DNA from 2 places in the Streptomyces spectabilis genome. Region 2 is predicted to be linked to the other one. Evidence: riboswitches for the same ligand, from Rfam matches in the RefSeq annotation. Region 2 holds a riboswitch; the other holds the start of a gene.
The links. Region 2 has a riboswitch for cyclic di-AMP ahead of CP982_RS20600 (M23 family metallopeptidase). Riboswitches for the same ligand answer to the same signal wherever they lie in the genome.
Positions count from the first base shown of each region.

Region 1: another riboswitch for cyclic di-AMP. It lies ahead of CP982_RS25630 (C40 family peptidase); the one in region 2 lies ahead of CP982_RS20600 (M23 family metallopeptidase).

Region 1 is NZ_CP023690.1:5,806,825-5,813,956, forward strand. Features, by position in the region: gene CP982_RS25615 (LuxR C-terminal-related transcriptional regulator) at 1-307, shown strand, start outside; gene CP982_RS25620 (C40 family peptidase) at 385-1,473, opposite strand; gene CP982_RS25625 (hypothetical protein) at 1,815-2,168, shown strand; gene CP982_RS25630 (C40 family peptidase) at 2,286-3,527, opposite strand; cyclic di-AMP (ydaO/yuaA leader) riboswitch at 3,536-3,691, opposite strand; gene pcrA (DNA helicase PcrA) at 3,969-6,428, shown strand; gene CP982_RS25640 (M23 family metallopeptidase) at 6,544-7,132, opposite strand, start outside.
Region 2 is NZ_CP023690.1:4,747,560-4,754,691, reverse strand. Features, by position in the region: gene CP982_RS20615 (alginate lyase family protein) at 91-1,350, shown strand; tRNA gene CP982_RS20610 (tRNA-Met) at 1,421-1,494, shown strand; gene CP982_RS20605 (PP2C family protein-serine/threonine phosphatase) at 1,780-2,889, shown strand; cyclic di-AMP (ydaO/yuaA leader) riboswitch at 3,121-3,290, shown strand; gene CP982_RS20600 (M23 family metallopeptidase) at 3,302-4,474, shown strand; gene CP982_RS20595 (aldo/keto reductase) at 4,599-5,543, shown strand; gene CP982_RS20590 (PrsW family intramembrane metalloprotease) at 5,546-6,874, opposite strand; gene trmB (tRNA (guanosine(46)-N7)-methyltransferase TrmB) at 6,943-7,132, opposite strand, start outside.

The sequences.
Region 1 (7,132 bases), 1.1 Mb from region 2:
GGTCGACTCCGTCTTCCGGGTGCAGGAGGGCGACGCGGTGTTCTCGCCGCGCCTCGCCGGTTTCGTCCTGGACGCCTTCGCGTCGACGGACGCGGCGCCGGTCGACGAGGACCTGGACCGCCTCACCCAGCGCGAGCGGGAGGTGCTCCGCCTCATCGCGCGCGGGTACGCGTACAAGGAGATCGCCAAGCAGCTGTACATCTCCGTGAAGACGGTCGAGTCGCATGTGTCGGCGGTCCTCAGGAAGCTCCAGCTGTCGAACCGGCACGAGCTGACGCGCTGGGCGACGGCCCGACGGCTGGTCTGACCCGGGCCGCCACGCACGCTCCGGCGCGCCGTCCGGCCCGTTCCGGGCACTGGGCCCGGCCCGCCCCCGCGCGGCCCTCACGCCACCCGCGCGGCCCCCGCGAACGGCATCTGGTCGATGGGAGCCAGGCGGACCGGGGCGCTGGGGTTGGGCGCGTGGATCATCTGGCCGTCGCCCACGTAGAGGCCGACGTGGCTGATGCCGGAGTAGAAGAACACCAGGTCGCCCGGCTGGAGTTCGGAGCGCCCGACACGGCGGCCCGCGTCGATCTGGGCGTAGGTCGTGCGCGGCAGCGAGACGCCCGCGGCACGGTAGGCGGCTTGGGTGAGGCCGGAGCAGTCGAAGGCGTTCGGGCCCGTCGCGCCCCACACGTAGGGGCTGCCGAGCGCCTTGTAGGCGTACGAGACGGCGCGTGCGGCGCGGGCGTTGGGGGCCTTCGCGGCACCGGTCGGGGCCGTGCCGCGCGTGTCGGCCCGGGAGGCCCGGTCGGAGCCCGCGGCGCCGTCGGCGTCCGCTGCCTCCTCGCCGCGCTCGGCGGCGGCCAGACGGGCCCGTTCGTCGGCAGTCAGCCGGGCGAGCAGCCGCTTGGCCTCGCCGAGCTTTCCGGTCACGGTCTTCTTGTGCTTCTTCAGGTCCGCCTGGCGGGACTTGAGGTCGCCGAGGGTGTCGTCGGCCTCGGTGCGGAGCTGGTCGAGCTCCCGGACCTGCCGTCGTACGTCGGCGACCTCGGCGGCCTGACGGCGCCCCGCGTGGTCGGCGCGGGCGGCCCGGTCGAGGAAGGCGTCCGGCTCGGCGGAGAGCGCGAGCTGGACGGACGGGTCCATGGCTCCGGAGCGGTACTGGGCGGTGGCCAGGGAGCCCAGGCCCTGGCGCGCCGAGTTGAGCCGCTCCGTCTTGCGGGCGGCCTCGTCGCGCAGGTCCCGCAGCGACTCCTCGGCCCGGTCGGCCTTCTCCTTGGCGCCGTTGTACTTCTCGGTGGCGACCTCCGCCTCGCGGTAGAGCTCGTCGACCTTCGCCTTCACCTCGCCTGCGGAGAGCCGGGGCTCGGCGTGTCCGGTGCCCTCGAAGGCGGTCGCCGTGGCGGCGGACGCGAGGGCGAGGGTGGCGGCGGTACGGGCCGTATGGCCGCTGAACGAGCGCTGTTTCGGCTTGCGGTGCTGTGCCACGGAGGCTCCACGTCCTTCCACAGTGGCCAGGTCCGGTACGGGTCCGGCGGCGCCTCGCACAGGGGGAACGGGGCGCCGCCGGACTTCTCGGCGGTGATGTCCGGCTGCCGTCCCTGGTCCGGACGACGGTGGGGAGCCGGTCACCGGTCATGGACGCTAAACCTCGCCGTCACCGGGCCGTGACCTGTTGTACGGAAGTGGCGCCCGCGGCCCGCTCGTGACCGGACACGACCGCCCCGGCGGCCGGTCGGCACCCGCTTCGCCCGTTCCTGTGACCGTTGTGGCGTTCGTGGTCCACCTGCCTGATGGGGGGTGATACGGGCCCGGTTAGGCTCCGCCCCATGGACGTACTCATCCATCTCTTCGTCGGCCTGCACATCATCGGCATCGCCTCGCTCCTGGGAGGCTTCCTGACCCAGATGAAGGCGATGGGTGACGGCACCGCCCGCTTCAGCCCCGCCATGCTGCACGGCGCGCTCACCATGCTGATCACGGGCGTGGCCCTGGTCGGCCTGAACCAGGCCGACGACAACGAGGTCAACAACCTCAAGATCGGCATCAAGATGGCCGTCCTCGTCGTGATCCTCGGGCTCGTGTACCTGAAGCGCGACGAGGAGAGGGTGGACAAGGCGATGTTCGGCGCGGTCGGCGCGCTGACGACGGCGAACATCTTCATCGCCGTCCTGTGGACGTAGCCGCCCACCGCCCGCCGTACGCGTGGGGGCCCGCACCCGGTCCGGGTGTGGGCCCCCACGCGTATGCGCCCCCTCCGTAGAGGGCGATTTTCAGTCGTGCCTCTACGGAGGCCTCGGTCACGCGGGGCGGACCACGCTGTGGATCGGCATGTAGTAGATCGACTCGACGCGCACGTTCGCGCCCGGCTTGGGGGCGTGGATCATTTTGCCGTTGCCTATGTAGATCCCCACGTGGCTGATGTCGTCGTAGAAGAAGACCAGGTCACCGCGTTTGGCACTGGACGTGGACACCTTGGTGCCGACCTTCACCTGGTCCCAGGTGGTGCGGGGCAGCGAGATCCCTGCGGTCTTCCACGCGGCCTGCGTGAGCCCGGAGCAGTCGTACGAACCGGGCCCGGTGGCGCCCCACACGTAGGGCTTGCCGATCTGCTTCTCGGCGAAGGCGATCACCTTCTCGGCCTTCGCGGCGTACCCGCTGTCCGTGTTCCCCGAACCGGAACCCGATCCGGAGCCGGTGTCGGAGCCGGAACCCGTCCCCGAGCCACCGCCGGAGCCCTGGTCCTCGTCCCGGCCCCGGTCCCTGTCCCGGTTCCGCTCGCGCTCCCGACGCTCCGCCTCCTCGGCCTTCCGTTCGCGCTCCTCCTCGGCCTGCTTGCGCGCCAGCTCGGCGGCCTTGCGCCGGGCGGCCTCCTCCTTCCGCTTCTCGATCGCGGCGAGCCGCGCCTTCTCCTCGGTGGTCAGCTTCGAAAGGAGCGTGCGGGCCTCGCCGAGCTTGGTCTGGACGGTCCGCTTGCTCGACTTCAGCTCGTCGCGGGAGTCACTGAGCGTCTTCAGGTTCTTCGCGGCCTTCGCGCGCTGCTTGGTGGCCGCCACCTGCTGCGCCTGGTACTCGTCGACCGCCTTCTTCTGGCGGCTGGTGAGCCGTCCCGCGAGGTGGTTCTGGTCGAAGAACCCCTTCGGGTCGTCGGCGAGCATCAGGGCGGCGGTCTCGGAGACGGCGCCGGTGCGGTACTGGGCGGCCGCGAACGAGCCGAGCTGCCGCCGGGCCTCGTTCAGGTCGTCCGTGCGCTCGGCGACGTCGTCAAGGAGCTTGTCGACGTGCTTGCGCTGCTTGTCGGTGCGTTCCTTGGCCGAGTTGTACTTCTGGGTGGCCACACCCGCCTGGTGGTAGAGGTCGTCGACCTTCTTCTGGACCTCTTCGAGACTCGGCTCCGCGGGCCTGGCCGGGGCCGAGGAGGGGGCCGCGTTCGCGCTCTGTGACAGGAGCGCCACCGAGGTGAGCGCGGCCGTCGTGATGCCGAGGGCCGGGGCGGTGCGTGCCAGGGGAGAGCGGGTGCGCGGCTTGCGGTGCGACGCCAAGGGAGGCGACTCCTTCCGTGGACCGCCTACCGGGTTAGCTGTCGGGTTCGGGCGGTTCGGAAGGGCTGCCCTACCGGCCCGTGCGCGGTGCGGCGGGACGGATTCACCCCAAGATCATGGTGGGTCCCCGGCTCCGAACGCGTCGGACTCGGCGGAGGCCGCGCGGCCCGGCGGGGTTCGCCGGTTTGGGGGGACGTGCGGCCCGCGGAGCACGCTAGCCAACTCCTGTGGCGCGAGGGAAGATTGATGTTCGATATGCCCGATACATTTTCGTGACTTTACGCACCTCCGCACTCTCCCCGGTGCCGCCCCGACCCGGCTCACCTGCGGCGTGGCCCGGCGTGACCGCCCCGTGGCGCCCCGTGGGCGGGCCCGGCCGACCGCGGCGGTGGCCGGAACCCGGGGCGGGCTGTCAGTGGGGCCGCCTAGACTCGGGAGGCGATGAGCAGCCTCTTTGACGACAGCTTCCTGGCGGACCTCAAGCCCTCGCAGGGCGCTGAGGAAGAGCCGCCGCCGCCCGAGGACAGCGCTCCGGAGCCGATTCCGGACGATCTGTTCGACGGGAAGTTCGACGCGCCCGCACCCCGGGACGGGTACTACCGGGACGGTGCCCCGCGCCCGGCCCTCGATCCGGCGACCCTCCTCGACGGGCTGAACGAAAACCAGCGCGCGGCCGTCGTGCACGCGGGTTCCCCCCTGCTTATCGTCGCGGGCGCGGGCTCCGGCAAGACCCGCGTGCTCACCCACCGCATCGCGTACCTGCTCGCCGAGCGCGGGGTGCACCCCGGCCAGATCCTCGCGATCACGTTCACGAACAAGGCCGCGGGCGAGATGAAGGAGCGCGTCGAGCAGCTCGTCGGCCCGCGCGCGGGCGCGATGTGGGTGTCGACGTTCCACAGCGCGTGCGTGCGCATCCTGCGCCGCGAGTACAAGAAGCTGGGCTTCACGTCCTCGTTCTCGATCTACGACGCCGCGGACTCCAAGCGTCTGATGGCCCTGGTCTGCCGGGACCTGGACCTGGACCCGAAGAAGTTCCCGCCCAAGTCCTTCAGCGCCAAGATCTCGAACCTGAAGAACGAGCTGATCGACGAGGAGGACTTCGCCGCCCAGGCCGCCGACGGCTTCGAGAAAACCCTCGCCCAGGCGTACGCGATGTACCAGTCGCGGCTCCGCGAGGCCAACGCCCTCGACTTCGACGACCTGATCATGACGACGGTGCACCTCCTGCGCGCCTTCCCGGACGTCGCCGAGCACTACCGCCGCCGCTTCCGGCACGTCATGGTCGACGAGTACCAGGACACGAACCACGCGCAGTACGCCCTCGTGCGCGAGCTGGTCGGCCCCTCCCCGCAGGAGGGCGAGGACGGCGAGGCGCCCGGCGAGCTGTGCGTGGTCGGTGACGCCGACCAGTCCATCTACGCCTTCCGCGGCGCCACGATCCGCAACATCCTCCAGTTCGAGGAGGACTACTCGGACGCCACGACGATCCTCCTGGAGCAGAACTACCGCTCCACGCAGACGATCCTCAGCGCGGCCAACGCGGTCATCGAGCGCAACGAGAGCCGCCGCCCCAAGAACCTGTGGACGAACGCGGGCGCGGGCGCCGGCATCACCGGATACGTCGCCGACACCGAGCACGACGAGGCGCAGTTCGTCGCCGACGAGATCGACCGCCTCACGGACGCGGGCGACGCCAAGGCCGGCGACGTGGCGATCTTCTACCGGACGAACGCGCAGTCGCGTGTCTTCGAAGAGATCTTCATCCGCGTGGGACTGCCCTACAAGGTCGTCGGTGGCGTCCGCTTCTACGAGCGCAAGGAAGTCCGCGACGTCCTGGCCTATCTCCGGGTCCTCGCCAACCCGGAGGACGGCGTACCGATGCGCCGCATTCTGAACGTGCCGAAGCGCGGGATCGGTGACCGTGCCGAAGCCATGATCGACGTGCTCGCGCAGCGCGAGAAGATCTCCTTCCCCCAGGCGCTGCGGCGCGTGGACGAGGCGTACGGCATGGCGGCCCGCTCGGTGAACGCCGTCAAGCGGTTCAACACGCTCATGGAGGAGCTGCGCACCGTCGTCGAGTCGGGCGCGGGCCCCGCGGTCGTCCTGGAGGCCGTGCTCGAACGGACCGGATATCTGGCCGAGTTGCAGTCCTCCACGGACCCGCAGGACGAGACGCGCATCGAGAACCTCCAGGAACTGGCCGCCGTGGCCCTGGAGTTCGAGCAGGAGCGCCAGGAGGGCGAGGCCGGATCGCTGTCCGACTTCCTGGAGCGGGTGGCGCTCGTCGCCGACTCCGACCAGATCCCGGACGAGGAGGACGACGGCTCGGGCGTCATCACGCTCATGACGCTGCACACCGCCAAGGGCCTCGAATTCCCGGTCGTGTTCCTGACGGGCATGGAGGACGGCGTGTTCCCGCACATGCGCGCCCTCGGCCAGACCAAGGAGCTGGAGGAGGAGCGCCGCCTCGCATACGTCGGCATCACGCGCGCGCGGGAGCGGCTCTACCTCACGCGGTCCTCGGTGCGCAGCGCCTGGGGCCAGCCGTCGTACAACCCGCCGTCGCGCTTCCTGGAGGAGATCCCGGCGACCCATCTGGAGTGGAAGCGCACGGGTTCCGTCGGCGCGCCCGCCTCGTCGGGGCCCGCCGGGGGAGTGGCGTCCTCGCTGTCGTCGTCGCGTTCGCGCGCGGGGGGCGCGCAGGGCTTTGCCACGCGCCGGGCGACGGAGAAGCCGGTGGTGTCGCTCGCCGTGGGCGACCGCGTCACGCACGACCAGTTCGGCCTCGGCACGGTGGTCGGCGTGAAGGGCACGGGGGCGAACGCGGAGGCGACGGTGGACTTCGGCGCGGAGAAGCCGAAGCGGCTGCTGCTGCGGTACGCGCCGGTGGAGAAGCTCTGACGTTCCGCTCGGATGCTTGGTCCTCGGACTGCTGGAGTCCGAGTGACACCTTGTGGAGGGGGCCCGGCCGCCTCCACAAGGAGGGCGCGGGCCGTGGCGGTGCGCTCGCGTCCGCCTACGTGGGGTCCAGGCCGTGGCTGCGCAGCCACGACAGGGGGTCTATCGCAGAGCCGCCGCCGGGGCGGACCTCGAAGTGCAGATGGGGCCCGGTCGAGTTGCCGGAGTTCCCGGAGTAGGCGATGGCGTCGCCCGCCTTCACGGGGCCGTTGGAGATCTTGTGCGTGGAGAGGTGGCAGTACCACGTCTCCGTGCCGTCCTTGGCGGTCACGATCGCCATGTTTCCGTAGGCGCTGTTCCACTTCGTGGAGACGACGCCGTCGGTCGCGGCCATCACGGGGGTGCCGTACGACACCGGGAAGTCGATCCCGGAGTGCTGCGACATCCAGTTGATGCCCGCCTGGCCGTAGTACGCGCTCAGGCCGTGCTGGGAGACGGGGAGCGCGAACTTGGGGCGCAGCCGCTCCTTGCGCGCGGCCTCGGCGACCGCCTTCCGGTGCGCGGCGTCCTTGGCGGCCTTGAGGTCAATACGTTCCTGCGTACGGCTCGCACGGTCGGCGAAGTCACCCGCGTCGGCCGAGAGGTTGGCGAGCTGGGTGTCGAGCTTGCTGTTCGCGGCGGACGGCTGCACGGACGCGGCGTCCGGG
Region 2 (7,132 bases):
GGCCCCTGCGCCCCACGACCGGCCCATCAAATCCTGCGCCCCCGCCGCCCCCGCGGCACGCTGCCAGTGAACGTGATCCGGAGGTGCGGCATGGCGGCTCAGGCACAACCAGGGGCCCGGTCCCTCGGGCCCCGCGCGGGCATACGCGGCCGCCGCATCCGCGTGGCGGTGGTCGCCCTGCTCCTCGCCCTCACCGCCCCCGCCTGCGGCGGCTCCGACGAGCCCGGTGACGCGGCCACCGGCCCGGCCCGCAGAGCCGATCTGCCCTTCACCCACCCGGGCGTGCTCGTCAGCAAGGCCCAGCTCGACCGGGTGCGCGCCCACGTCGCGGCCCGCGAGCAGCCCTGGCTCAAGGCGTACGAGCAACTGCGCGCCAGCAAGTACGCGGCCGCCGACTACCGCCCCAAGCCGTACGCCGTGGTCGCCTGTCCGCCGGGCGACGAGCCGGGCCGGGGCTGCGTGGAGGAGCGCGAGGACGCCCTGGCCGCGTACACCCAGGCGCTGCTCTACAACATCACCGGCGACCGCGCCCACGCCGTGAAGGCCACCGGGATCATGGACGCCTGGGCCCGCGTGGTCACCCGGCACACGGAGGCCAACGCTGGGCTCCAGACCGCCTGGGCCGCCACCTCCTGGGCCCGCGCGGCCGAGGCCGTGCGCTACACGTACGACGGCTGGGCCGACGGCGACCTGCTGCGCTTCGAGCGGATGCTCCGCAACGCCTATCTGCCCCAGGTCGTGGCCGGCTCGGTCGAGTCCAACGGCAACTGGGACCTGGTCATGGCCGACGCCGTCATCGGCATGGCGGTCTTCCTCGACGACCACGCGGCCTTCGAGGAGGCGGTGCGCCACTTCCGCGGCCGCGTGCCCGCGTACTTCTATCTGAAGTCCGACGGGGCGCTGCCCGTGGCGCCCAAGGGCAGCGAGCTCGACACGGCGGACGAGCTGAGCCGGTACTGGTTCGGGCAGCGGCGGTTCGCGGACGGGCTCGCGCAGGAGACCTGCCGCAACTTCAAGCACGCCGGGTACTCCCTCGCCGCCACCGCCCACATCGCAGAGACCGCCTGGCACCAGGGCGTCGACCTGTACGGCGAGGTCAAGGACCGGCTGCGGGCCGCGTTCGAGTTCCACTCCGGCTACCAGCTCGGCGCCACCGCGCCCGGCTGGCTGTGCGGCGGCAGGCTCCAGCGCGACCTCGGGCCCGACACGGAGGTCGGCCTGAACCATCTGCGCGGGCGCCTCGGCATGGAGCTGCCGCACACCCGGAAGCTCACCCTGGAGCGGCGCCCGGAGGGCACCGACGACCTCTTCGTGGCGTGGGAGACGCTGACGCACGCGGAGAACACATGAGGCGCGCGGAGGCGTCTCGGGAACCAGTTCGCGTTCGGTGCCCCTGATGGCGTACTGTTGGGTTCACCGACGCGGGGTGGAGCAGCTCGGTAGCTCGCTGGGCTCATAACCCAGAGGTCGCAGGTTCAAATCCTGTCCCCGCTACTGAAACCGAAGGCCCGGAATCCGAATGGATTCCGGGCCTTCGGCATTCCCCAGGGGTCCGGGGGCGCGCGCCGCCCGCGCCACCGCCCCGCGCCAGGGCGCGCGCTGCCCGCCGGGTCACCCACTCGGAGCACGCCGGGTCGCCCCGGGGCCCCAACGCGGGAAGCCTTGGGCCGATGCGGCGGGTCTGCGGCGGGAGTGGAACGGTGGTTGCTTCGGGCGGTGGGGGCCTCGGCGCCGGGGGCGGCGGGGGCCTCCGTGCCGGTGCCGGGCCGAAGGAGCGCCATGTCCGCTGAGGGTCCCGGCCTCCCCCGTGAGCGGGCCCTCGCCCGGGTGCTGCCCCCGCTCCTGCTCGTGGTCGGGGTCGTCTTCGACGCGCTCACGCCGCCCCAGTTCACCGCGTCCCCGCTGTTCGCCGCCGCGCCCCTGATCGCGGCCCCGTTCTACTCGCTCGCCACCACCGTGGCGACGGCCGCCGTGTCCTGCGTGGCCGTGCTCGCCCTGCGCATCGACAACCACTCGGGCGTGGACGTCCAGGTCGTCACCTCCTTCGTCACCATGCTCACCGTCGGCGCCCTCGCCGTCGTCATCAACCGCGTCGTCCGCCGCGGCGACGTCCGCCTCGCCTCCGCGCGCTCCATCGCCGAGGCCGCGCAGCGGGCCGTGCTTCCGCAGCCGGACCCGCGCATCGGCGGTCTCGACGTCGCCGCCCGGTACGAGGCCGCGCAGGCGGGCGCCTTCATCGGCGGCGACCTGTACGCGGTGCAGGACACCCCGCACGGCGTCCGGCTCGTCGTCGGCGACGTACGCGGCAAGGGCATGGGCGCGGTGGCCGCCGTCGCCGTCGTCATCGGCGCCTTCCGCGAGGCGGCCGAGCAGGAGGCCACCCTGGAGGCCGTGGCGCAGCGCCTGGAGCGGGCGCTCGCGCGCGAGGGCACGCGGCGTGACGGGCTCGACGCCTTCGAAGGGTTCACCACGGCGGTCCTCGCGGAGATCCCGCGCGGCGACGGGACCGTACGGCTCGTCAACCGCGGCCACCCCGAGCCGCTCCTGCTGCGCGCCGACGGGCGCCTGTGCGTGCTCTCGCCCGCCGAACCCGCCCTGCCGCTGGGCATGGGCGACCTCGGCGCATGGCCCGACCGCGCGGACGAGACCGACTTCCCGCCGGGCTCCACGCTGCTGCTCTACACCGACGGGCTCAGCGAGGCCCGGGACGCGCGGGGCGTCTTCTACGACCCCGCGATCCGGCTCGGCGGCCGCGTCTTCTCGGGCGCGGACGCCCCCGACGCGCTCCTGTCCACCCTCGTCGCCGAGGTCCTCGACCACACCGGCGGCGGCGCCAACGACGACATGGCGCTTCTCGCCGTACGCCGCCCCGTCACGCCCAGTGACTGAATGGAGCCCCAGTGCAGCGCGACTGACGACCCGTCACCCGCAGGCGAAGATCGATCCGGCTGCGCAGCGTCATGGCGCGCGCTCAACTCGCCCCGTTCCCCACGCTGATGTCCCGTTGTGTTCGTGGCGTAAGCGTTAACGATCAACCCGAACAGCTTGGAATACCGACCCGCTGTCTATTAACGTTCGATAACGCAGCGCGGTCGTCCCAGCCGTCACACCCGGCGGCTCCGCGCGCACGCGCCTAATCCCGCAAGGGAGCCGGGGAACCACCACATTGGGGTGAATCGGACGCCTTTCACGTACGCGGACCCGTATCCGCCGTACCCGAGAAGCGGCCGTAGGAGACCTTCCTGCTCCGAACCCGTCAGCTAACCCGGTAGGCGAGAAGGAAGGAAAGGAGTGCGCCCCCGTGGCGTCCAACCGGCCTGCCCCAGAAGCGCTCTGCATACCGAACGACGGTCTCATCGAGGGTGCCGACGGCGGTGACGGCCCCGGCGGATCCACCGCGTACGCCGCGCACTCCGAGTACTTCGATCCCTCCGCGACCTCCGCGGCCTCCGCGCCCGCCGGGTACGCCGGTTACGCCGCCCAGGAGCCCCCGGCTTCCTGGGAGGAGTGGAACCCCACCGCGGACACCGTCCGCCCCGTGCGCGGCAAGCACCGCATCCACAAGAAGGGCGGCGGCGGCCTCGCCCGCAGCTCCACCGTCCTCGGCGTCGGCGTCATCGCCGCGGTCGGCGCGGGTGGCATCGCCACCGCGCAGGGCGGCAAGCCGCCCGTCTCCATCTCCCTGCCGGACATGGCGTCCGTCGCGGACTCGCTGCCCGGCGTCGGCTCCCTGATCGACGGCGACGACACCGCGGAACCGGCCACCGCCGCGGCCGCGGCGCCGCTCAGCTCCGCCGGTGTCACCGGCGTCGACGCCGAGCGGGGCACCACGGACGCGGGCGAGGCCCTGCGGGCCCGCATCCTCCAGCAGGCCGAGAACCAGCGCCACCAGGCGGACGACGCGCAGCGCAGGCAGGCCGAGGACGCGGCCGTCACGAAGGCCGCCGCGACCGCCAGGAGCCAGCAGGGCAAGGCGGCAGCCGAGGCCAAGGCGAAGGCCGCCGAGGAGAAGCGCGAGAAGGAGGAGGCGGCCCGCAAGAAGCGCGAGGCCGAGCGCCTCGCGAAGCTCGCCAAGAGCTACACGCTGCCCGCCTCCTCGTACGTCCTCACCTCCCACTTCGGCGACTCCGGCTCCATGTGGTCCTCCGGCCAGCACACCGGCCTCGACTTCGCGGGATCGAGCGGCTCCCCGCTCAAGGCCGTCCACTCCGGCACCATCACGGAGGCGGGCTGGGCGGGCGCCTACGGCTACCGCACGGTCCTGAAGCTCGATGACGGCACCGAGATCTGGTACTGCCACCAGTCCTCGCTCTCCGTCAGCGTGGGCCAGAAGGTCAGCACGGGCGACGTCATCGGCCGCATGGGCGGCACGGGCAACGTCACCGGCGTACACCTCCACCTGGAGGTCAGGACCAGCGGCGGCGGGGCCATCGACCCGCTGTCCTGGCTGCGGGGCAAGGGCCTGACTCCCTGATCCCGCTGAACTCCGGCGGCCCTGGCGACGACCCCCCGACGCCAGGGCCGCCGGTCATGTCTTTCAGCCGAAAACAGCCGTCTCCTGCCGGAATTCCCAACTCCGTAAGGATGTTGGCCTCCGTATGACCATTCTTCGCCCTCTGGGCTCGTCCGACCTCGAAGTCTTCCCGCTCGCCCTCGGCGGCAACGTCTTCGGCTGGACCGCCGACCGGGACCAGTCCTTCGCCGTCCTCGATGCCTACGCCGCCGCGGGCGGCAACTTCATAGACACCGCCGACGCCTACACGTTCTGGGTGCCCGGCAACAAGGGCGGCGAGTCCGAGACCGTCCTCGGGCAGTGGATGGCCGCGCGCGGCAACCGGGACGACGTCGTGGTCGCCACCAAGGTCGGCGCGCTGCCCGAGTACAAGGGCCTGTCCGCGAGCACCATCAAGGCCGCGGCCGAGGAGTCGCTGCGCCGCCTCGGCACCGACTACATCGACCTGTACTACACGCACTACGACGACCCGTCCGTGCCCGTCGAGGAGTTCATCACCGCCCTCGACGAGCTGGTGCGGTCCGGCAAGGTGCGCGCGATCGCCGCGTCGAACATCACCGCCGAACGCCTCCAGGAGTCCCTGGACTTCTCCGACCGCGAGGGCCTCGTGCGGTACGTGGCGCTCCAGCCGCACTACAACCTCGTCTCGCGCGACACCTACGAGGGCCCGCTCCAGGAGATCGCGTCGCGCTCCGGGCTCGCCGCCGTCCCGTACTTCGGGCTCGCCTCCGGCTTCCTGACCGGCAAGTACCGCCCCGGCACCGAGGTCGAGAGCGCCCGCGCGGAGAAGGCGGGCGAGTACCTGGCCACCGAGCGCGGCCGCCGCGTCCTGGCCGCCCTCGACGAGGTGGCGAAGGCACACGACGCCGAGGTCGCCACGGTCGCCCTCGCCTGGCTCGCCGCCCGGCCGACCGTGGCGGCGCCGATCGCATCGGCCCGCACCCTCGAGCAGCTCCCGGCGCTCCTCGCGGTGGCCGACCTGGAGCTGACCGGGGCGGAGCTCGCGGCGCTCACGGCGGCCTCGGCCTGACGTCAGGGCCGATAGGGGTTGTGGCAGGGGGGAAGCACCGGGCCGTACGCCCCGACGGGCCCGTACGCGGCGTGCGGCAGCGGCACCAGGACCGGGGCCGTCGCCCGCGCCGCGTACCCGAGCGCGGGCGCCGCGACGGCCCTGCGCTCCCACAGCGCCTCCAGGAGCTCCCGCTCGCGCGCGACGAAGTCGGCGCAGGACCGGCCGTGGCGGGCCCGGTGCCGCAGCAGCGCGAGCAAGGTCGCGCACGTCTCGTACTCGACGACGGTGCGGCCCGCGGGCTTGCCCAGGTGGAAGGCCGCGTAGTCGCGGGCGAGGGTGCGGGCGGGCATGGAGCCGAGCGCGTGGGGCTCGGGCGCGGTGAACCAGCCGGCGGCCACGTACACGGGCAGCTCATCGCGCACCAGGCGCAGCTCGCGCTGGCGCAGCCAGACGGCCAGCCAGGTGAGAAGGCCGAAGACCGGCAGCATGAAGGCCGCGTACACGACGAAGAAGCCGTACTCGCCGAAGCCCGCGGAGCCGTTCCAGAAGGCGTGCAGGCCCATCGCGAGGAGCAGCCCGGCACAGGGCAGCAGCGTCCGCCGTGCGGTGCGGTGCTCGGCGGTCACGGCGGCGGTGCCGAAGCCGATGCCGGTGAGCACCGTGAAGAGCGGATGCGCGAACGGTGACATGACAACGCGCACGAAGAAGGTCGCGGCGGTCACCGAGGCGAGACCGCTCTCGCCGCTGAGCTGGTCGGTGCCGAAGGCGTTGCCGAGGTAGAGGATGTTCTCGGTGAACGCGAAGCCGGTGGCGGTGACGCCCGCTATCACGAACCCGTCGACGACCCCGGTGAAGTCGGCTCTGCGGAACAGGAAGACGAGCAGCACGGCCGCGGCCTTCGCCGTCTCCTCGACGACGGGGGCTATGACGGTCGCGCCGAGGGTGTCCGCGCTGGTCGGGTCGGCCGTCGCGGTGGCTATCCAGCGGGTCGCGAAGCTGTTCGCCACGATGGCGATGAGCGCGGCCGCGCAGGCTCCCCAGGAGAAGGCGAACAGCAGGTTCCGCCAGGGGCCCGGCGCCACCCGGTCCAGCCAGCGGAACGCGGCGATCAGCAGGGGAACGGGGAGCGTGGCGAGGCCGAGCCCCACCAGGAAGCCCTCGGTGCCGGTCTGCTCGCGCACCAGGGCGAGGATCACCAGGCCGGAGAGCGCGAGGAGGATGACGAGCCCCGTGGCCCGGATGGCTCCGCGCTGCCACCAGTGCGGATGCCGGGGTCCGGGTGCTCCGGCGCACCCGGCGGGCCCGCCGGGCGGCGTCGGGTGGCTCGGGAGTGCGGGGCTGGTGGCCACGGATCGACCCTAACGAGGGTTGGGGCGGCCCGCGACGGTGCCTCGGGCCGCGCGGCTCGCGGAGCGCCTCAGCCTTGGGCGAGCGTGGCGGCCCGGCGGAACAGCAGGTCGTTCACCACGTGCCCCTTCCGCAGGCCCTGGCCCTCGAAGCGGGTGAGCGGCCGGAAGTCGGGACGCGGCGCGTACCCGCCGTCCGCCCGGGTGTTCTCGAAGTCGGGGTGCGCGCCGAGCACCTCAAGCATGTGCTCCGCGTACGGC